DNA from 2 places in the Mycobacterium sp. E802 genome. Region 2 is predicted to be linked to the other one. Evidence: riboswitches for the same ligand, from Rfam matches in the RefSeq annotation. Region 2 holds a riboswitch; the other holds the start of a gene.
What was found. Region 2 has a riboswitch for S-adenosylmethionine ahead of A5699_RS07445 (bifunctional o-acetylhomoserine/o-acetylserine sulfhydrylase). Riboswitches for the same ligand answer to the same signal wherever they lie in the genome.

Region 1: linked by a shared signal. The riboswitch ahead of A5699_RS05985 (hypothetical protein) and the one ahead of A5699_RS07445 (bifunctional o-acetylhomoserine/o-acetylserine sulfhydrylase) in region 2 are both predicted to bind S-adenosylmethionine.

Annotation. Positions count from the first base shown of each region.
Region 1 is NZ_LZJD01000041.1:12,241-20,501, forward strand. Features, by position in the region: gene A5699_RS28970 (hypothetical protein) at 181-807, opposite strand; partial or broken gene A5699_RS29820 (hypothetical protein) at 929-1,021, opposite strand; SAM riboswitch class IV at 1,796-1,905, shown strand; gene A5699_RS05985 (hypothetical protein) at 1,935-2,300, shown strand; gene A5699_RS05995 (hypothetical protein) at 2,890-3,165, shown strand; gene A5699_RS06000 (hypothetical protein) at 3,196-3,798, opposite strand; gene A5699_RS06005 (hypothetical protein) at 3,795-4,052, opposite strand; gene A5699_RS06010 (hypothetical protein) at 4,180-4,788, shown strand; gene A5699_RS06015 (hypothetical protein) at 4,914-5,813, shown strand; gene A5699_RS06020 (DUF4365 domain-containing protein) at 6,234-8,261, shown strand, end outside.
Region 2 is NZ_LZJD01000048.1:2,078-15,797, reverse strand. Features, by position in the region: partial or broken gene A5699_RS07450 (NADP-dependent isocitrate dehydrogenase) at 1-1,840, opposite strand, end outside; SAM riboswitch class IV at 2,118-2,237, shown strand; gene A5699_RS07445 (bifunctional o-acetylhomoserine/o-acetylserine sulfhydrylase) at 2,404-3,729, shown strand; gene A5699_RS07440 (homoserine O-acetyltransferase) at 3,749-4,879, shown strand; gene A5699_RS07435 (class I SAM-dependent methyltransferase) at 4,876-5,604, shown strand; gene A5699_RS07430 (DUF3017 domain-containing protein) at 5,756-6,049, opposite strand; gene A5699_RS07425 (bifunctional methylenetetrahydrofolate dehydrogenase/methenyltetrahydrofolate cyclohydrolase) at 6,046-6,897, opposite strand; gene A5699_RS07420 (NADH:flavin oxidoreductase) at 6,936-8,159, shown strand; gene A5699_RS07415 (diphosphate--fructose-6-phosphate 1-phosphotransferase) at 8,167-9,075, shown strand; gene A5699_RS07410 (PQQ-binding-like beta-propeller repeat protein) at 9,072-10,823, opposite strand; gene A5699_RS07405 (FHA domain-containing protein) at 10,900-13,551, shown strand; gene A5699_RS07400 (pentapeptide repeat-containing protein) at 13,555-13,720, opposite strand, start outside.

The DNA.
Region 1 (8,261 bases), on a different contig from region 2:
ACCGGACATGCCAGCCGAGACGGGCATACTGACCCGAACCGGAAGCGCCGCGCAGCAGAGATGCTGCGTGAGCGGTTCGGGTTTCTGAGCGCCGAGCCTGCACCGTGGTCGGTCTGCACCGCTCCTCGATGGTCCTGCTCGCCGCCGATCACGACTGAAATTAGCGAGAGAGAATATTAGCTAGGCGGGCAGGAACGCAAAATTTGCGTTCCTGCCGCTGGCATCCTGTCCAGTAATGCTGCGGTTGTCGATCAGCAAGTCCCATTCATTGTCGATGCACGGTCCGCCTGTGACCGATGCGTGAACACGCCTCGACGTGTCCGAATTGCGTTGCACTTCGCCCCAATTCGCCGCACAAAGGCCGACAACCTCTATCGAACCCTGGATAGGATCAACGCTGGTGAGGTTCAGCGTCGCAGGCAGACTCGTTCCAGCGCTCGTCCACGTTCCCTTCCACTTGAGCGGGATGTTGGAGCTCGAGGGCGGCCCAGCCGGGACACACTGCCATGAGTGCGGCCACTTGGGATTATCCGTGTGCGCGACAGCGCCGTCGCCATACTTCCATCGACAAGCAGCGTTAACGTCGACATCGTCGGTGGGGATTCCCGGTGGGATGGTGCACTTCCACGAGTCCGCGTCGGTCAGACTCGCAGGTCCGGCCGCGTAGATCAGATTCGTATGGTGCTTGTAATTGCAATAACCGTTGAAATCCGGCGGCCCAAAGCTGTCGGCCGCTGCTGGCGGTGCCGCCGCAAAGCCGAATGTCACCCCGGTCAACACCGATAACGCCAAACGAGAAACAACCACTTCTACCCCCCGGAGTCGAAGCTCGCCTCCACCTGGGCAAACAGTAACCGCGCAACGCAGTCTAGACAAGCATCGGCAAACCGGACTCGACCGACCGGCAGAAAAGTCCTACCTGCGAGCCCTAGAAGTCCCAGTCCTCGTCTTCGGTGACGACGGCCTTGCCGATCACGTACGACGAACCCGAGCCCGAGAAGAAGTCGTGGTTCTGCGCAGCCACCTGGTCAGAGGGTTGAATGTAGCCACTACCTGCATAAACTCGCATCTGCTGATACCTCCAGATACCTGTAACCGGCAGCAGATTGTGGGCAAAATGTGGGCACGGCCCGCCGATTAACCCATGAGTCGCCCCGACACAGTGCCAACCCTCCGGCTGAATAGGCGACGACTGCGAGCCCGTCTTCGTCCGGTGCTCATGGCATCGTCACCCCAGTGCTGTCCAGCCACACGCGCTGTCATGCGAACGGCTTAGGCGTCATCCGTGGCAACAACACTGACCGCCTCTGGGCGGTTAGTTGGCAGTATGCTCATCGATAGATGAATTGATGCGCTGATCAACCTCGCGCCAGCGGTAGTACTCGCGGGTGGGGCCGATAGCGAAAGCCTGGCGAGTGATGCGGCAGTCACGCACAGAGTCGGGCTTCAAACTGAAGTCGTCGGTAGGCATTCGGCAGTCACGAAGTCAACCACGATCGAGCGAACGGTGCCGCGCGGCGCGCACGCGGCACCGTAACTTGTTGCGGCACAGGATACGAGTCGCTCGGCCTACAGAAGTAATGAAACCGTTGAGCACCCGGAAGGCCTCAATCCCGTGTCGTATCGGCACTTCTGGCGAGACCCTTGTCCCTGACCAGGCATTATTCGGAACTTTCCGCCGCAACTGAGTACTGGGTGAATCGTCACTACCAACTTTGATGCGCCACACAGTCGCTGTACTGCCGGCACGAGACGCCGGAATGTAGACAGCCCGAATGTCGTTGATCTCCATCAGCTTCAGGAGGTGCCGCACCAAGCTCCGGCTAGCGGTACGCCAACCCCAGGTTCATGGGTGGCCCGGATGACGAAGCGCCGTACACCAACCGGTGTAAGGAAGAGCGCCTCCTCGGAGGCCCAGGTTGAGGAGCCTGCCTGTGCTGTACCGCGATACCACCACCGACATCATCTGGATCGAGTACGAGCTTGTCGAAGAGCTTCGCGAACAGATTGTGGAGCTGGACGACGAGCAGCTCTTAAGGCGTGAATTCGACATGCATGGTGATGCCGCGATCCGCGAGTACATCATCGAGGCGTCTCTTGTCGGCATCTACAGCAGCCTCGGCTCCGAGATCGCATTCCGGCGCATCAGCGACGGCGAGGTGTTCACCCCCGATGAGATCGAGGCAGAGTTCGAGCAGGACGTGTGCGACCTGGAACCCGCTCATCGCGCCGAGATCACCTTGTCAGACTGGCTAAGCGAGGTCGGTTTCGCAGAGGACGAGGACCAGGATGTCAACTAGCCAATCGACACTCTGGCGCTGCGGCGAGTTCAGTTCCCGATGACTGCCTATCGGAGTCCCATTCGCCGGCACCATCGAGCAAGTCCAGGAAGAGTGAGCCAATATGCCGTTCAGTGAGGACGAACGCAGATTACGCGCTGAGTTAGCAGCCGAATTGGGCTTCTACCCGGCGACTCTCGACCCTGCCGACATCGACCGTCATCGCCGATTGAATGCCGCACTCGATGCTGCACCGACGATCGAGCGGATCGCGCGGAAGTATGCACATCTGCGTGAGGAGCGTAGGCGGGCCGAGATCGAGCAGCGTGGACGGCGGCAGATTGCCGACTTGTACGAGGACGGTCTACCGCGCGGATAACATCCAGCTGCTTGCCCGTTTCGCGCTCGCGACCTCGTATACCTGACTGGATAAGGAGCTGCGTCGAATCGAGCTGAGGTTTGACACCTGGGTCGGGCCACGGAGCGGCGAGACCGGCCACGTTAGGTCAATCCTCCGACAGTCTTCTGGTCAAGCATCGACCAGCAGACCACTCAGGACGCACTGCGCGGCAAGAAGCGCCTGCGCCGAACATCGTGGCAAGCTCGATGAATGGCGAGCTTCCCGAACGACACCGCTGAGAACGTCCGCACCGTCACGAACGTCATGGCCTCCTTCGTCGTCGGTGACGACGACAAGAGGTCATGGGCCTCGGTCGAACGCGTCATGGCCGAGCCACACGGCGTATACCGCTTACTGCAAGGCTTTATCGCCCTCACCGGCCTGCTCCTCCAGGAGATGGAATTCAGGGTGGACCCGCCGGTAAGCCCCGAAGCGATGCTTCAGAAGATCGTTGACGAGACCTACCAGTATCCAGACGAGGGCTGAAGTTTCGCGTGAGATCGCTCGTCTCACCGACTAGGCGGGATCTGGTTCGATAGTGATCTCTTCTGCGCTGAGGATCACTGCGGCAGCCTCTTGCACCCGCTGCCGGATCGACTTGTCCAGTGCTCGTTTCTCGACCTCATTGAGCGTCTGGCGGTCCAAGTTGCTGCCCGGCGTTGCCGACTCCAGCTTTGCCAGCAAGTTGTTGTTGATCGCCATCAGCACCGCGACATCTGACTCCATTAAGCTCGCCTCGGCGTGCTTCTTCCGGGCCTCGCAGAACTTCGTCCAGAGTGACAGCACCGTTCGGACAGTGCCGTACATCGTCGGCACACTTCCCGTGATCCCCGCGCCCCAGATCAGGATGTCGATGGGCGAACCGAAGCTGACGCGGCCAACCCGGAGCGACTCGACGAGGTACTGGCACGAGACCAGCACGTTCGGCGATACCAGGCTTCCCCGCGAGAACTGGCCCTTACCTTTGGGATCAACCTCGCTCACGAGAGCACCGACGAACATCAAGCTCTCGATCATCGGGAACAGATAGCCGAAGTCATTCAACCCCGGCGACTGCTCCGGCGATCTCAGCCTGATTCGGACGCTGACGACATCGGTCCCGACGGACGTGTTAGTCATGGCTGCTTGAGCCTCTGGCCGATGATCCTGAGTTGCTCATCGACAGTGCCCATCGCGTCGATCAATTCCAGGTGAGAAGCCAGCATTTGCGCGACCAGTTCGTGCAGCCGCTGCAGCCCCTCTTCTGGCGTCGAAGACTTCGTCTCAGCCTCGACATGCCGCTTGAGGTAGTCCACGAACGTCACGCAGTTGGTCAGCGCCTCGGGAACTTTGACGGTGCGTAGCACCTCAGCTAGGTGTTGGTCGACGGCCATCGCGCTTCTCCTTCTGTTGGGTGGACACACCGAAGGTAGGAGATGGACGGCGTCGATCCTGGGATATTCGCCGTTACTCGCCGTCGCAGTCTCGGAGAACGAGTAGCGTCCCGGCTAAGTTAGCCGAGTGAATCTCGTGCAGTGGCTCCCGCTCGTCGGCGGTCTCGGAATCGGGTCTGTGATCGGCAACTACATCGGTGGAGGCCGGGCACGCCGTGAAGTACGCGGTGCAGTGCTCAAGGCCATTGAGGCGACCGAGTTGACCAGATGGGCACCGACCATCTACCGAGAGTTCCGCACCGCATACCGCGAGGTGGAGACCACCGCACTCATCGCTCGTATCCCCAGAGCAGCCGTCCGTCATTACCTGGTCCTCGCCGAAGCAGGACGACAACTCAGCGACGAGTCCTGGGAGGAGCGCGGCGGTGACGAGGACTTCGGCGCTGGTGGTATCGATGGGTACTTTGCCGACGTCATTCAAGAGGCAGCCGAGATGATCACTCGGCTCGCTTGGCGTCCGTGGTTGACCAGACTGACGCTGGCCAAGGACTTGAAGAGCTTGCGAGACCAGGCCCAGAGGTTCGCAGCCGAAGAGCGCGTCATCAAGTCGGCACTCGCGAAAGGTCAACGCACCCATGGCCTACTGCCGGGTCCGCTGGGCGAGATCCCAGGGATCAAGCTGGAACCACCGCAGTTCCCTGAGGCGCACCTCAACGAACTGCCCGACGCAACCTGACCAGGCCCCACGGACGATGACCCGTTCACGGTGAATCCTCGCCGTGGTGTCAGCGCTTTCGGTTTGGCGGCAAATACCGGCTGTGCTACCTCGGGAAAACTGGTGTCGACAGCTACCTTTACGTCGTGGACGGCACCAACCTCCCCATCGACCCACGCGGAGTCTTACTGATCTCCCCAGACTCAGCGAGTCTGAACAGCTTGAAAATGACCCCCGTGGCCGTCTTGTCGGTCGACGATCATGTGCGGTACCGGGAGGCGTACCGCCGCGTCTTCAACATCATTCTCGGCGGAATACTCGCCTACTTCGAAGTATCCGCTGAGGCATTGCACGCCAAGGTGGCAGAAGCAAACCAAGCCTTCGCCGAACGCCGGTTTCAGCCGCAGACACACCCCGAGGAAGCTGTGCGCCTAGTCTCTGAAATCCGCGCCGCCGTCCTGTCTCTGGCGTCCGCTGTCTATTTCCACCAGGAGCAGACGTACCAACTCGCGAGCGATCTTCATGCCAACGACGAGACCGTTCTCGCCTCGATCAAGAAGGTGTTCAAGGACGTTTTCGACACTAACCGGAGCTACCGCCTTCTCTATAGCCTTCGGAACGTGATGACTCACTACACGATGGAGGCCGTGACGGTGTCTGGGCGCGCACTTCAGGTCGCTGACGACCGCATAGAGGCGCGCTTCAACTTGAGAATTGATCGTGGAGTGGCCGCTCGGTCGAAGAAGATCAACAAGGTCGTGAAGGCTGAGCTCGAGCAGATGCAGGACGATCCCGACGTCCTTGAGTTGCTCGACGAGCTTCACTCGCCGCTGTATCGCGCGGATCAGCGCGCAGCCGCACTCCTCTACCCGGATATGCGTCAAACCTGCGAGACCATCGTGGAGTTCGATAATTTCTTCAAGGGTGCGCCGGGGATTCGGGCGCTGGTAAGTGACTGGAATCCCGGCGTGCGAGGGCAACGAGCGTCGTGGACCGCGTGGGCACCGCAAGTGTTCGCGTTCGCTTACCGCCAGTTGACTCCGTAGCGGTCGGAAGCATCTGGGCACGCCAGTCTCGGTAATCCTTGGGACCAGTGCAGCTGTCTCGAAAACGACGAGTTCCGAGCGTCTCGAAAGACTTTCGCACAACTTGGTGGGTATCACGCGAAAGTACACACCACACCCCCATATGCGCCTCCCTAACTGCGGACGGCGCGGGCCGGCCCTGCAGGCGAACAGGCACGGTTACGGGAAGTCGTCGAGCACGACGATAGCTGCGGCTACCATTCGCTAATGCCGTCGCGGATGGGTCCGAACGCAACTAATCCGATCGACTGGTCAGCACCGGTGCGGACAGTCCAGATCGTGTCTCTGGCTTCCCCACCGCAAGCCCGCTCGGTCGCCCCAGCATCGTTCGCGGGAACATAACGTGACCGATGTGTGCCTAGCGACAGAAGGAATCTCAGGATGAGAGCAAGCCAGTCAGGCTTGACGGGCGCGGAAGGGCAAGCTGCCGTCGAGCAGCAGTTCACACGAATCCGCTGGGGTGTCGCCCGTAATCCGATGGAGCATGACCTCGGAACCGATCTGTGGTTGCAGTCACGCGATCCGCGTCGATTCGACATGGGTGCGCTAGTTGGCGCACAAGTGAAGTCCGGTGACTCCTGGTTTAGATCTCCAGAACGTGATGACGCGGGGAAGGTGATCGGGTGGTGGTTTGCCGACAGCGATGGCGCTCACCTCAAGCACTGGAAGGACCACAACGTGCCACACATTCTTGTGTTGCACGATCTCAAGACCAGCACGTCGTACTGGGTGCCCATCACGTCCGACCGCATCGTATCGACTGGTAAGGGATCAAAGATCCTCGTTCCCGCCTCCAATACGATTGATGAAGACCACCTCAATGACTTGCTGGAGGTGGCCACTGGGCATCGCAAACCGGCACAGTGGGAAGGAAGCGCCTTTGAGGGCGGAGAGCCAATCCTGCGACCCGATCGTCTCCGGCATGCCCTGCTTACCCCACGCTTGATTGCACCGCACCCAAATCTAGCCGTCGACAGCTACCAGCCAGATGAGGCAATCGCGCTCCTGGTCAAAATGCGCCTTCGCGAACTTCGACCATCGAAGTCGCCCTACTGGGAAACGAAAGCCCCTGATCTAGAGGGATGCCGAGCCTCAAAGGATTGGGAATGGAGGTTCTACGCTGCTCTGTACAGCTTCCTCGTCGAGGGGGGCGACCTCGGAGCTATCCGTGAGTTGATCGATGCAGACGACGCACTCCCACACCAGCAAGCCGCCGCCGCCGCCGTCGTCGCGGCGCTCCTGGTCGAAATGAACCGACCCAGTGATGCTTTGGAGGTCCTTGATCGACTCATTGAGGCCGACGTGTGCGAACCAACAGATCACGCGTGGCTGATGCTCCATCGTGCGCGATGCAGGGCCGAATTGGGTGATCTAGAGCAGGCCCTGGAATCGGCTGTAGAGGTCCAGTCTCTGCGCACCATCGCTCCCCATGACCCAACCGCGATGGCAATAGTCGGAGCCGCCGCTGATTTGATCTTCGGCATCAGTTCCCAGGCGTCGCGCAACGTTGCAGACGCAGTCACAGGGCGCGACACCTTGGCAGCTTGGTGGCGCACCCAAGAGGTTGCTTGGGCGCTGCAGGAGAAGGCACGTGAGGATTTCAAGAACTGGGCAGAAGACAAGACCATCAGATGGGGGAAATCTGACCAGACGTGGCTCCATCTTCGAGCGGCGACGTTGATCTCTGGCTTTACCGCCGACCACACCGCGTGGAGGGCCGCGACTTCGATGCTCGCTCAGCGGGTCATCACCACGGCCACCGAAAACACCGACGCAGTGGTGTCGGCGCTGACGCAGATGCTCCATTGCGGTGACAACGAAGCCATCAAGTTGTCACTCGGCCGCCTCCTTCGAGCCGGACCAGTACAGGCGGTCCAACAAGCGGCTAGCGCAATCATCCTCGATGACGCGACGCGGACGTCGCTGCTTGCCGGCATCACGGCGATCACCAAGGCAGCTGACGTTCTCTTACCCGAACATGCAGTACGCCACGCACAATGGGCCATCGAGGTGCTTAATGACCCCGCAGTCCTAGCAGACCGCCTTGCGCCAACTTTCTCGATACCCGACATCGTGCTCGACATGCTCGCAGCCTTGGTTCCAGTCATATCGACCAGCGACCTCCGAGTCGTCGTTGATCACCTGGTTACCTTGCCCGCCCAAGAAGACCAGGCCATAGCCCACGGCTATGCCAAGGTAGTCAGAGCGGTACCGGTTGCCGAATGGTCGGATGCCGACAAGGAGCGGTTGGCACAACGCACATCCGACAACTTCGAACTAAGCGAACAAATAGAAGTGGTTCTCGCTGCGTCCGACGAAACGCGCAGAAGAGGTCTGGAAGAGCAGATCGCACAGGGAGACTTGGCGGCACTACAAGCCTTCGGAGATGTTTGCGACCTTAACGCCGAT
Region 2 (13,720 bases):
CCAGCGCCAGGAACTCACCGAGCGAATCCCAGCGCAGGTGGTTCTCCTCCACCAGCTGGTGCACGTGCTTGGGCGCCGAGCCGCCGGCACCGGTCTCGTACAGGCCACCACCGGCCATCAACGGCACGATCGAGAGCATCTTGGCGCTGGTGCCCAGTTCCAGGATCGGGAACAGGTCGGTCAGGTAGTCGCGCAGGATGTTGCCGGTCGCGGCGATGGTGTCCTGGCCGCGGATCACGCGTTCGAGGGTGTAGCGCATGGCCCACACCTGCGGCAGGATCGTGATGTCCAGGCCCTCGGTGTCCTCTTCCTTGAGGTAGGCCTTGACCTTCTTGCGCAGCTCGTTCTCGTGCGGCCGCTCGTCGTCGAGCCAGAACACGCACGTCATCCCCGACAACCGCGCCCGGTTGACGGCCAGCTTGACCCAGTCGCGGATCGGGGCGTCCTTGACGATCGGCATCCGCCAGATGTCGCCTTCTTCGACCTCCTGGCTCAGCAGCACCTCGCCGGTGTCGATGTCGACGATCTTGGCAACGCCGGCCTCGGAGATCTCGAAGGTCTTGTCGTGGCTGCCGTACTCCTCGGCCTTCTGCGCCATCAGGCCGACGTTGGGCACCGTGCCCATTGTGGTCGGATCGAACTGACCGTGGGTCTTACAGAAGTTGATCATCTCCTGGTAGATCCGCGAGAACGTGGACTCCGGGTTGACCGCTTTGGTGTCCTTGGTGCGGCCGTCGGCGCCGTACATCTTGCCGCCGAGACGGATCATGGCCGGCATCGACGCGTCGACGATGACGTCCGACGGCGAATGGAAGTTCGAGATGCCCTTGGCCGAATCCACCATGGCCAGCTCCGGCCGGTGCTCGTGGCAGCGGTGCAGGTCTTCGATGATCTCCTCGCGCTGCGAGGCGGGCAGTGCCTCGATCTTGCTGTAGAGATCCGACAGGCCGTTGTTGACGTTGACCCCGAGCTCGTCGAACAGCTTCTCGTGCTTGGCGAATGCGTCCTTGTAGAACACCTTGACGGCGTGGCCGAACACGATCGGGTGGCTGACCTTCATCATGGTCGCCTTGACGTGCAGCGAGAACATCACGCCGGTCTTGTAGGCGTCCTCGATCTGCTCCTCGTAGAACTCGATCAGCGCCTTGCGGCTCATGTACATCGAGTCGATGACGTCACCCTCGTCGAGCTTGACCTCGGGCTTGAGCACGATCGTCTGGCCGCTCTTGGTCTCCAGCTCCATGCGGACGTTGCGGGCCTTGTCCAACGTCATCGACTTCTCGCCGTGGTAGAAGTCGCCGGTCTTCATGGTGGCCACGTGGGTGCGCGAAGCCTGCGACCACTCCCCCATGCTGTGCGGGTGCTTGCGCGCGTACTCCTTGACCGCCTTGGGGGCACGACGATCCGAGTTACCTTCGCGCAGAACCGGGTTCACCGCGCTGCCGAGGATCTTGGCGTAGCGCTCCTTGAGAGCCTTCTCTTCGTCGGTCTTGGCCTCACCCGGGTAGTCCGGGATCGCGTAACCCTTCTCCTGCAGTTCCTTGATCGCGGCGGTGAGCTGCGGGACCGAGGCACTGATGTTGGGCAGCTTGATGATGTTGGTTTCGGGCAGCTGGGTGAGACGGCCCAGTTCGCCGAGATTGTCCGGGACACGCTGTTCTTCGGTCAGGTAGTCGCCGAACTCGGCCAGGATGCGGGCCGCGACCGAGATGTCACTGGTCTGGATGTCGATGCCGGCCGGTTCCGCGAAGGCGCGGATGATCGGCAGGAAGGAGTACGTCGCAAGCAGCGGCGCCTCGTCGGTCAGCGTGTAGATGATGGTCGGCTGCTGGGCAGTCATGGTTGGTCTCCCGGCGTCAGTTCGGTTCGACGAGGATCACTCGTTTCACCCGTGGCTTTTCGCTGCTGTCGTATCGCGGGCCAGACTACAAGGGCGCGAACGGCCGCGAAGGAGCAGCTTTTATTACCGACCAGTAACTTTGGGTTACGTCAAGGCCGCCGGAAACGTCGGCGCACCCGCCGAAGTGAACGTGTTCCAGTCCGGCCTACGCAGTGTTGGCAAACGCACCGGAGAACCGACTGGCACCGCCTCAACGCATTGCGATAAGCTGCAAGCCGGTCATGAGCGCCAGCGACAAGCCCCGGCTTGCTGGCCGGCAACCCTCCAACCGCGGTGGGGTGCCCCGGGTGATGACCAGGTTGAGCAGCTGTATGCGGCTGTAAGGCAAGCGCGGGTCCGTCGGATCGGGCCCCCAGAGAGACAGGGAAACCTGATGGAGGCCACCCATGTGTTGTTGTCCTTGACCTGTTGCCGTCCGCGCGCCGTCTGTGACGGCGGCCTCGACGCCCGGTAGACGACCCACTTTCCTTCCTCATCCCCTTCCGCGGAGGAGACAACCCACCATGGCCAACGCCGAGAACTGGTCCTTCGAGACCAAGCAGATCCACGCCGGTCAGACCCCCGACAGCGCCACGAATGCTCGGGCCCTGCCGATCTACCAGACCACGTCCTACACGTTCAACGACACCGCGCACGCAGCCGCGCTGTTCGGCCTAGAGCAACCGGGCAACATCTACACCCGGATCATGAACCCGACCACCGATGTCGTCGAACAGCGCATCGCCGCGCTCGAAGGCGGCGTGGCGGCCCTGTTCTTGTCCTCGGGCCAGGCCGCGTCGACGTTCGCCCTGCTCAACATCGCCGGGGCCGGCGATCACATCGTGTCCTCCCCGCGGCTCTACGGCGGCACCTACAACCTGTTCCACTACACCCTTGCCAAGCTCGGCATCGAGGTGAGCTTCGTGGACAACCCCGACGACCTCGATTCCTGGCGCGCCGCGGCCCGACCGAACACCAAGGCGTTCTTCGGCGAGACCATCTCCAATCCGCAGATCGACATCCTCGACATCCCCGGTGTCGCCGCCGTCGCCCACGACACCGGCGTCCCGCTGATCGTCGACAACACGATCGCCACCCCGTACCTGATCCAGCCGATCACCCACGGGGCCGACATCGTCGTGCACTCGGCGACCAAGTACCTCGGCGGGCATGGGTCAGCCATCGCGGGCGTCATCGTCGACGGCGGCACCTTCGACTGGGCGGCCAGCGGACGGTTCCCCGGGTTCACCACCCCCGACCCCAGCTACCACGGCGTGGTCTTCGCCGAGCTCGGCGCACCGGCCTACGCACTCAAGGCCCGGGTGCAGTTGCTGCGCGACTTGGGGAGCGCCCTGGCACCGTTCAACGCCTTCCTCATCGCGCAGGGATTAGAGACGCTGTCGCTGCGTGTTGAACGGCACGTGGCCAATGCACAGAAGGTCGCCGAACACCTGGCCGGCCATGACGGCGTGACCTCGGTGAACTACGCCGGGCTTCCCACCTCGCCGTGGTACGAGCTGGGCCGCAAGCTCGCCCCCAAGGGCACCGGCGCGGTGCTGTCGTTCGAACTGGCCGGCGGAGTGGAGGCCGGCAAGGCGTTCGTCGACGCGCTGACCCTGCACAGTCACGTCGCCAACATCGGCGACGTGCGTTCGCTGGTCATCCATCCCGCATCCACGACGCATCAACAGCTCAGCGCCGAAGAGCAACTCGCCAGCGGTGTCACCCCCGGCCTTGTACGGCTGGCGGTCGGCATCGAGGGAATCGACGACATCCTGGCGGACCTGGAACAGGGATTCGCCGCGGCTCGTCCGTTCAGCGGGGTGCCGCAGACTGCGGCGACGGTGTAGGCGGCGAGAGAACACCGGCATGACGATCACCGAAGAACCAGCCGTGTCCACCGTGGCGTTGCCTGCCGAGGGCGAGATCAGCGTGGTCAACATCGGTTCGCTGACGCTGGAGAACGGCACCGTCCTTCCTGACGTCCACATCGCCGTGCAGCGGTGGGGCGAACTCTCCCCCGAGCGCGACAACGTGGTGATGGTGCTGCATGCGCTGACCGGCGACTCCCACGTCACGGGCCCGGCCGGCGACGGCCACCCGACCGCGGGCTGGTGGGACGGGGTGGCCGGTCCCGGCGCCCCGATCGACACCGACCGGTGGTGCGCGATCTCGACCAACGTGCTGGGCGGCTGCCAGGGCTCCACCGGCCCCGGATCACCGGCGCCCGACGGAAAGCCTTGGGGCTCAAGGTTTCCCCAGATCACCATCCGCGACCAGGTCGAGGCCGACCGAGCCGCACTGGCGGCCTTCGGCATCACCGAGGTGGCCGCCGTCGTCGGCGGGTCGATGGGCGGGGCCCGTGCCCTGGAGTGGATGATCGGCCACCCCGACGAGGTGCGGGCCGGGTTGGTGCTGGCCGTCGGTGCTCGCGCCACCGCCGACCAGATCGGCACCCAGAGCACCCAGGTGGCCGCGATCAAAGCCGACCCGGACTGGCAGGGCGGGGATTACCACGGCACCGACCGCGCCCCGATGGCCGGCATGGAAATCGCCCGGCGCTTCGCACACCTGACCTACCGCGGCGAAGAGGAACTCGACGAGCGGTTCGCCAACGATGCCCAGGGCGACGAGGACCCGACCACCGGCGGACGCTACGGGGTGCAGAGCTATCTCGAATACCAGGGCGGCAAGCTCGCCCGCCGGTTCGATCCGGGCACCTACGTGGCCCTGTCCGACGCACTGTCCACGCACGACGTGGGCCGCGGACGTGGCGGCGTCGACGCGGCGCTGCGCAGCTGCCCGGTGCCCGTCATCGTCGGCGGGATCACCTCCGATCGGCTCTACCCGATCCGGTTACAACAGGAACTGGCCGAGCTGTTGCCCGGATGTGGCGGTCTCGACGTCGTCGACTCGGCCTACGGGCACGACGGCTTCCTGGTGGAGACCGAAGTGGTGGGCAAGTTGATCCGCAGAACACTGGAGCTGGCACAACGGTGAATTCGCCCAAGCAGCGCTCCCTGTCCTTCGGCTCGGAAGCCGCGGCATATGAACGCGGCCGGCCGTCGTATCCGCCGGAGGCGATCGACTGGCTGCTTCCCGACGGCGCCCACGACGTGCTCGACCTCGGCGCGGGCACGGGAAAGTTGACCACCCGGCTGGTGGAACGCGGGCTGGACGTGATCGCCGTCGACCCGATCCCGGAAATGCTTGAGCTGCTGTCGAACTCACTGCCCGACACCCCGGCGCTGCTGGGTACCGCCGAGGAGATCCCTCTGGCCGACGACAGCGTCGACGCGGTGCTGGTGGCCCAGGCATGGCACTGGTTCGACCCGGTACGCGCAGCCAAGGAGATCAGCCGGGTGCTGCGCCCGGGCGGTCGCCTGGGACTGGTGTGGAACACCCGCGACGAGCGGATGGGCTGGGTCAAGGATCTCGGCCAGATCATCGGCCCGGAACACGACCCGTTCACCAACGAGGTGACCCTGCCCGAGCCCTTCTCCGAGACCGAACGCCACCAGGTCGAGTGGACGAGTTACCTGACCCCCCAGGCACTCATCGACCTGGTGGCCTCCCGCAGTTACTGCATCACCTCGCCCGAGCAAGTCCGCAAGAAGACCCTGGGACAGGTACGCGAACTACTGGCCACCCATCCCGCGCTGGCCAACTCCACCGGCTTGGCGCTGCCGTATGTCACGGTGTCCATCCGAGCCACGTTGGCCTGAGTCCCGAATGTGAACTTGTTGCCCACAAGTCGGCGAAATCTCGCCAACGAGTTCACTTTCGGCGGAGGTTCGGTTAAGCGCTGAGCTCCTCGACCGCCGAGGTGCCGAACCAGCGCGCCAGGGAAGCGCCCAGGCCAGGCCCGGGGTTCGGTCAGCTGGTACCCAACGGATCGATCGTCCAGGCGATGTAGAGCACCGCCGCACTCACCGTGGCGGTGGTGGCGAAGTCGATGGTTCGCGAGCGCACCACGAGAAGACCGGCGCGGTCATCGGCCAGCGCCAGCCGCAATGCCGCGGCGGCGCCCACCCCGATCCCGATGACCAGGGCGCCACGACGCCAATAGCCCGCCACCACCAAGATGAACGCCGCGACGAAGAACAGCCCGACCACCAGGATCGGCCATTGCCCGGCAATCACCTTGCGGACGAACTCCTTTGCCGTCACGCCAGTTTCGACTCTTCGAGCTCGACGACGTTGGTCAGCAGGAACGCCCGGGTCAGCGGCCCGACGCCGCCCGGGTTGGGCGACACATGCCCGGCCACGTCCCAGACGTCCGGAGCGACGTCACCGGTGAGCTTGCCGTCGACGCGGCTGACTCCGACGTCGACGACGGCCGCCCCGGGCTTGACCATGTCCGCGGTCACCATGTGCGGAACGCCGACCGCAGCGATGATGATGTCGGCCTGCCGGGTGAGCGCGGGCAGATCGCGGGTACCGGTGTGGCAGAGGGTGACGGTGGCGTTCTCGGAGCGACGGGTCAGCAGCAGACCCATCGGCCGGCCCACGGTGACGCCACGGCCGATCACGACGACATGCGCCCCGGCGATCGGCACGTCGAACCGACGCAGCAGGTGCACGATGCCGCGCGGGGTGCAGGGCAGCGGCGCGTCCTTCCCGAGCACCAGCCGGCCCAGGTTGGTCGGGTGCAGACCGTCGGCGTCCTTGGCCGGGTCGATGCGCTCCAGCGCGGCGTTCTCGTCGAGATGCTTGGGCAGCGGCAGCTGCACGATGTAACCCGTGCAGTCCGGATTGGCATTGAGCTCGTCGATGGTCTCGTCGAGCTGGGCCTGCGTGATGTCGGCGGGCAGGTCGCGGCGGATCGAGTTGATCCCCACCTTGGCGCAATCGGCGTGCTTGCCCCGCACATAGGCCTGCGAACCCGGGTCCTCCCCGACCAACACGGTCCCCAGCCCCGGCGTCCGGCCCGCCTCGGTCAACTTCGCCACGCGCTGCTTGAGGTCGACGAAGATCTCGTCGCGCGTGGCCTTACCGTCCAGAACAATCGCACCCACGGGTGCCATTGTGTCAGGTGACGTGGCAAGCTCCATCTATGAACACTCAGCCCAATGTGTTCACTGATGTTTTCAGTGAGGCCAAGCTCGGCCCGGTGACGCTTCGCAACCGCATCATCAAGGCCGCCACGTTCGAAGCGTCCACACCGGATGCGCTGGTCACCGAAGATTTGATCAACTACCACCGGTTGCCCGCCGCCGGTGGCGTCGGCATGACCACCGTCGCCTACTGCGCGGTGGCCCCCGGCGGCCGCACCGACGGCTGGCAGATCTGGATGCGGCCCGAGGCCGTGCCGGGCCTGACCAAGCTCACCGAGGCCGTGCACGCCGAGGGCGCGGCGATCAGCGCCCAGATCGGCCACGCCGGGCCGGTGGCCAACTCGCGGACCAACAAGGCCCAGGCCCTCGCGCCGGTGCGGTTCTTCAACCCGCTGTCGATGCGGTTCGCCAAGAAAGCCACCATCGATGACATCCGCGACGTCACCGAAGCTCACGCCAATGCCGCGCGGCTGGCCATCGACTCCGGATTCGACGCGGTCGAGGTTCACCTCGGTCACAACTATCTGGCCAGCTCGTTCCTCTCCCCGCTGATCAACCGGCGCACCGACGAGTTCGGCGGATCGTTGGAGAACCGCGCGAAGGCGGCCCGCGGCGTGGTGCGCGCGGTGCGCGACGCCGTCGACAAACACGGCGGCAAGAAGATCGCCGTGATCGCCAAACTCAACATGAGTGACGGCATCCGCGGCGGTATCCCGATGGACGAGTCGCTGCAGACCGCCAAGTGGCTCGAGGAGGACGGTGGCCTGGACGCCATCGAGCTCACCGCGGGCAGCTCACTGGTGAACCCCATGTACCTGTTCCGCGGCGGCGCCCCGGTCAAGGAGTTCGCCGCGAACTTCAAGCCCCCGATCAGCTGGGGCATCCGGATGAGCGGCAACAAGTTCTTCCGCGAATACCCTTACCACGAGGCCTATCTGATGCGCGACGCCGAGAAGTTCCGCGCCGAGCTGACGATGCCGATCATCCTGCTGGGCGGTATCACCAACCGCGAGACCATGGACCGGGCGATGGCCGCGGGCTTCGAGTTCGTCGCGATGGGCCGGGCCCTGCTGGCCGAGCCGGACCTGCTCAACCGGATCAAAGCCGAGACGGTCAAGGGTTCGGTCAAATCGCTGTGCACGCACTGCAACAGCTGTATGCCCACGATTTACAGCCACACCCACTGCGTGGTGACGGGAGCTCCGGATTCACTCGTGAGCTAATAGCTCCATGGGCGGTAACCACCCCAGCGACACCATGGTCACCTACCGCTACGTCCGGGTGGGCTTGGTGGCGCTGGTGGTGTTCCTGCTGTGCTCGTTGGGGTTGACCTGGGCGCACAGTTGCCTGCAGGGCTCGATCAGCGCGTTTTTCTACACGCGGACCCACGCCGTGTTCGTGGCCGCGCTGTGCGCGATCGGCATCTGCCTGATCGCCTACAAGGGCAGCCGGGTCGGCGAAGACGCGCTGCTGAACTTCGCCGGGTTCATGGCCTTCATCGTGGCCCTGGTGCCCACCGGTCCGGTCGAGTTGTGCCGGCCCTGGTTGCCGAGCGTGGCCGATCCGTTCGGCGCCGTCGGCAACAACATCGCGTCGCTGTTCGTGGCCGTCGCCGCGGGCACCGGCATGTACCTGGCGCTGCAGCGGTGGCGCCGCCCGCAACAACCACCGGTGGCCTCGGCGCCGTCGTGCGCCGAGGCCGCCACCTTGTGGAAGACCATCGCGACCGCGCTGCTGCGGGTCGAGAAGTGGCTGCCCGCAGCACTATTGGCCATCGCGATCGCCGGGGCGCCGCTGCTGTTGTGGGACTGGTTCGCCGAGCATGCGCACGTGATCGCCGCCGTGGCGATGTTCCTGGCCATCACGCTGGTCGCGGTGTACCACGCGTGCTACGCGCGGGCGGCCGTGCGCCGGCACCTGGCCCGGTTCTACGCCACGATCGCCGCGCTCATGCTCGTGACCGTGGTGGCCGCGTTGGTGCTGCTGACCACCGGCTGGCACTTCGGTGTGATCACCGTCGAGCTCATTCTCACCGTGCTGTTCGCGGTGTTCTGGGCGGTGCAGACCTGGGATGTGTGGGACGCCGAGGATCGCTACCCCGAAGAGTCCGTGCCCACCCTGGCCAACGCCGAGCGCTAACTGGCGTAGCCGTCGATCTGCAAGGTCTGGCCGTCACGCCGTAACACCAGCACCGCGCCCGGTGCCGGCACGAAACCCTCGACCGATCCGGCGGGCACCGCTGCAGTCTGCGTGCACGTGCTGGCGTCGAACGTGCGCAGCGAACCGGGAACGCCCGGGCCCCCGTTGTCGGCGATGACGAAATGATCGTCGAAGGACAGGTAGGCAAGGCCGCTGCCCTGGCCGAGTGCGCGGGTGTTGGTGCCGCGAACCCCTTGGGCCCCGGCGCATCTCTGCTTGCCGTCCGGCCCGAACAACACGAGGTGCCGGCCACCGTCGCGGCTGGAGAACAAGAAGTTGTCGGCCGGCCCCGGGGAAGGTTCGGCGGTGCCGCGGTCCACGATCGGCGTCACGGTCTTGTCCGCCACGTTGACGTACGTGATCCCGGGTGGCGCTCCGGCACCAGCGAACTGCATGAAGATGCCCACCGAGTTCGCCGGTGTGGCGATCGCGCCCGCGTCGGCCTGGCCTGTGAACACTTCGTTGTCCCATACGGTCTCACCACTGCCGGGGTCGACGGCGACCACCCGGATACCACTACCTCGCTCGGACGAGCACTGCACCACCGCGACCAACCACGACCGGGTGTCCACCGTCCGGGGCGGGAAGACGCAATCGCCGTGGGGCGCAGGCACCGTCCACATCGGGGTGCCGGTCCGAGTCTCGAAGCGCACCCACACGCGGTCGTCGCGGTACACCACGAACGGCGCGTCAACGTTGTAGCCGGGCACTTCTGACAGTGCGTACATCATCCGTTCGTCGGCGTTCTGCCACAGCTGTTTTCCGGTGACGGCGTCGAGGCCGACCAGGCCCTTGTCGAGGAAGGCCACCACGGTGGCGCCGTTGTCGAACACCCGCATTCCGGTGACGACGACACTGCCCGGCCCGGTTCGCGCGAAATGCCAGCGTTCCTGTCCGTCGGCTCCGTAGGCCGTGATGCGATGATCGCCATACACCACGAAACCCGCTCCCGCAGCCACGATTTCACGTGTGGGCTGGTGTTCGTCTCCGGCGAACGCATCGGGCACCGAGACCGTGAAGGCGTGCTTCCCCAGCGTGGTGGGGACCGCAGGCACGTCGGTAGCTGCCGCCGTCGTCGCGTCGAGATAACGTCCGTCGTCGCCCGCCCGGAACGCCCCCACGGTGACCGCGGCGGCAACCGCGACGGCGATCACTGCACCGATCGCCAGCAACTTCACCGAGCTGCGCTCCAACCGCGGAACGGCGCGCACGGCCACCAGGGTCAGCGCCGCACCCGCCAGGCACAACCACCACGAGGCCATGACCGCCGGCAGTGCCGCGGTGACCGGCGCGCCCTCCATGACCCTGCCGTAGAACGACGGAATGCCTTGGCTGACGTAGGCGATGAACAGCAGCGCCATCACGGCCGCGGCGCCGGCCGCAGTCGCAGGCAGGTCACGGCCGGTGCGCCCGCGCCAGACGCAGTAGGCCATCGCCGCGATCACCACGACCGCGATGACCACGACCGCCAACGCCATCCGGTTCGGCAGCGCCTCACCCCAGCGGTGCACGCTGACGGCATACCAGGCGCTCTCCCCGGCGCTGCGCGGCGCGAGCAGTCGCGCCCACGCCGCCAACACGGCGGCCCACACCAACAAGACCGCCGCCGCACCGACCAGCACCGTGCCCAACGGACGCAGCACGCCAAGCGCCCGGTCAGCCATCTTCTGCGCCCCTTCAGAACCCATACGGGCCATCGTCACACGCCGCGACACCACCACAACGGACCAGCCCCGGTGACAACTACCGATAGAGTTGAGCGCGATGAGCCCTGCGCTGACCGTTCGTTACGACGGATCGACCCGTACCTTCGCCCCGGGCAACGATGTCGTCATCGGCCGAGATCTCCGCGCCGACGTCCGCATCGCCCACCCGCTGATCTCGCGTGCCCACCTGGTGCTGCGCTTCGACCAAGGCCGATGGGTCGCCATCGACAACGGCAGCCTCAACGGTATGTACGTCAACGGCCGGCGCGTGCCCTCGGTCGACCTTCACGACGGCCAGATCGTCAACATCGGCAACCCGGACGGCCCGCAACTGACCTTCGAGGTGGGCCGACACGAGGGCGCCGTGGGCCGGACCCCGACCGCGGCGGTGCCGATCGCGAGTCGGCCGAGCGGCGGTTGGCCCACCCAGGCGCCCACCGCTCCCCGATCGCCTTACGGCCAGCCGCCCGCTCCGCCGCGACCCGGCTATTCGTCGGGCCCGCAGCCGCGCTACCCGACCGCGCCGACCGGTTATCCCAGCGGTCCCCAGGGCGGCTACCCCAGCGGACCGCAAACCGGATATCCCAGTGGACCCCAGGCGTATCAGTCGCAACCGGTTCGCACCCCGGCTCCGACCCCGCCCCCGGCGAATCCGGCGCAGGCACCGACCACCATGGGTCCGGCCGCCTCGGCCCGCGGCAGCAGCGAGGCCGGCGGCAACAACATCGCGACCAGCATGATGAAGATCCTGCGGCCCGGGCGCAGTACCCCGGCGCCGGCAGACGCGGTGAAGATCGGTCGCGCCACCGACAACGACATCGTCATCCCCGACGTGCTGGCCTCACGGCATCACGCCACCCTGATCCCGCTGCCCGGCGGCACCGAGATCCGCGATGAGCGCAGCATCAACGGCACCTTCGTCAACGGTGCGCGAGTCGACAGCGCGATCCTGCACGACGGCGACGTCGTCACGATCGGCAACGTCGACCTGGTGTTCACCGGTGGCACTTTGGTGCGCCGCAGCGAGACGGAGGCCGACACCCGCACCGGCGGTCTGGAAGTTCGTGGTCTGACCTGGACCATCGAGGGCAACAAGACGCTGCTCGACAACATCTCCCTGGACGCCCGGCCCGGCACCCTGACCGCGGTGATCGGGCCCTCGGGTGCGGGCAAGTCGACGTTCGCCAAGCAGGTCGCCGGCTACACCCATCCGACCAGCGGCACCATCACCTTCGAGGGCCACGACGTCCACGCCGAGTACGCCTCGCTGCGGTCCCGGATCGGCATGGTCCCCCAAGACGACGTGGTGCACGGTCAGCTCACCGTCCGTCAGGCCCTGATGTACGCCGCCGAGCTGCGGCTGCCCCCGGACACCACCAAGGAAGACCGCGAACAGGTCGTCATGCAGGTGCTCGAGGAACTCGAGATGACCAAGCACCTCGACACCCGCGTCGACAAGCTGTCCGGCGGGCAGCGCAAGCGCGCCTCGGTCGCGCTCGAGCTGCTGACCGGCCCGTCGCTGCTGATCCTCGACGAACCCACCTCGGGTCTGGACCCCGCGCTCGACCGCCAGGTGATGACGATGCTGCGCCAGCTGGCCGACGCCGGCCGCGTCGTGCTCGTCGTCACGCACTCGCTGACCTACCTCGACGTGTGCGATCAGGTGCTCCTGCTGGCCCCCGGCGGCAAGACCGCGTTCTGCGGCCCGCCCGACCAGATCGGCCCGGAGCTCGGCACCACCAACTGGGCCGACATCTTCAGCACCGTCGCGAGCGATCCGGCCGAGGCCAACCGGCGTTATCTGGCCCGCACCGGCCCGGCACCGGCTGCGGCGGCATCCTCGGAGCAACCCGGCGACCTCGGCGAGCCGGCCAAGACCAGCCTGCTACGCCAGTTCTCGACCATCGCGCGAAGACAGATCCGGCTCATCGTCTCCGACCGCGGCTACTTCATCTTCCTGGCGCTGTTGCCGTTCATCATGGGCACGTTGTCGCTGTCGGTGCCCGGCACCGTCGGCTTCGGCGTGCCGAACCCGATGGGTGACGCGCCCAACGAGCCCGGTCAGATCCTGGTGCTGCTCAACGTCGGCGCGATCTTCATGGGCACCGCGCTGACCATCCGCGATCTGATCGGCGAGCGGGCGATCTTCCGCCGCGAGCAGGCCGTCGGGTTGTCCACGACCGCCTATTTGCTGGCCAAGGTGTGCGTGTACTCGGTGTTCGCCATCGTGCAGTCGGCAATCGTCACGACCATCACGATCCTCGGCAAGGGCTGGGGCGAAGGCGCGGTGGAGCGGGGTGTGTTCCTGCCGAACCGGTCCCTGGAGCTGTTCGTCAGCATGGCGGCCACCACCGTCACCGCGGCCATGGTGGGCCTGGCCCTGTCGGCGCTGGCGAAGTCCAATGAGCAGATCATGCCGCTGCTGGTGGTCGCGATCATGAGCCAGCTGGTGTTCTCCGGCGGCATGATCCCGGTGACCGGCCGCGTGGGGCTGGATCAGCTGTCGTGGATCACCCCGGCGCGCTGGGGGTTTGCCGCGTCGGCCTCGACGGTCGACCTGATCCGGCTGGTGCCCGGGCCGCTGACGCCCAAGGACTCACATTGGGAGCACACCTCGGGAACCTGGCTGTTCGACATGGCCATGCTGGTGGCACTGTCGGTGTTCTACGTCGGCTTCGTGCGCTGGAAGATCCGCCTCAAGGCCGGCTGAGAACTAAGCGCCGTGGACGTCGAGGCCGTGGGCGGCGGAATAGGCCAACGCCTGGGTGATGTCGATCTTGGCGCCGCGCAGCTTGGCCGTGGTCCAGAACGTGGCGTCGACGCGGGCGCCCCGTAGATCGGCCTCGTCGAACTTGGCGTCCTGCACCCGGGCGCCGGTC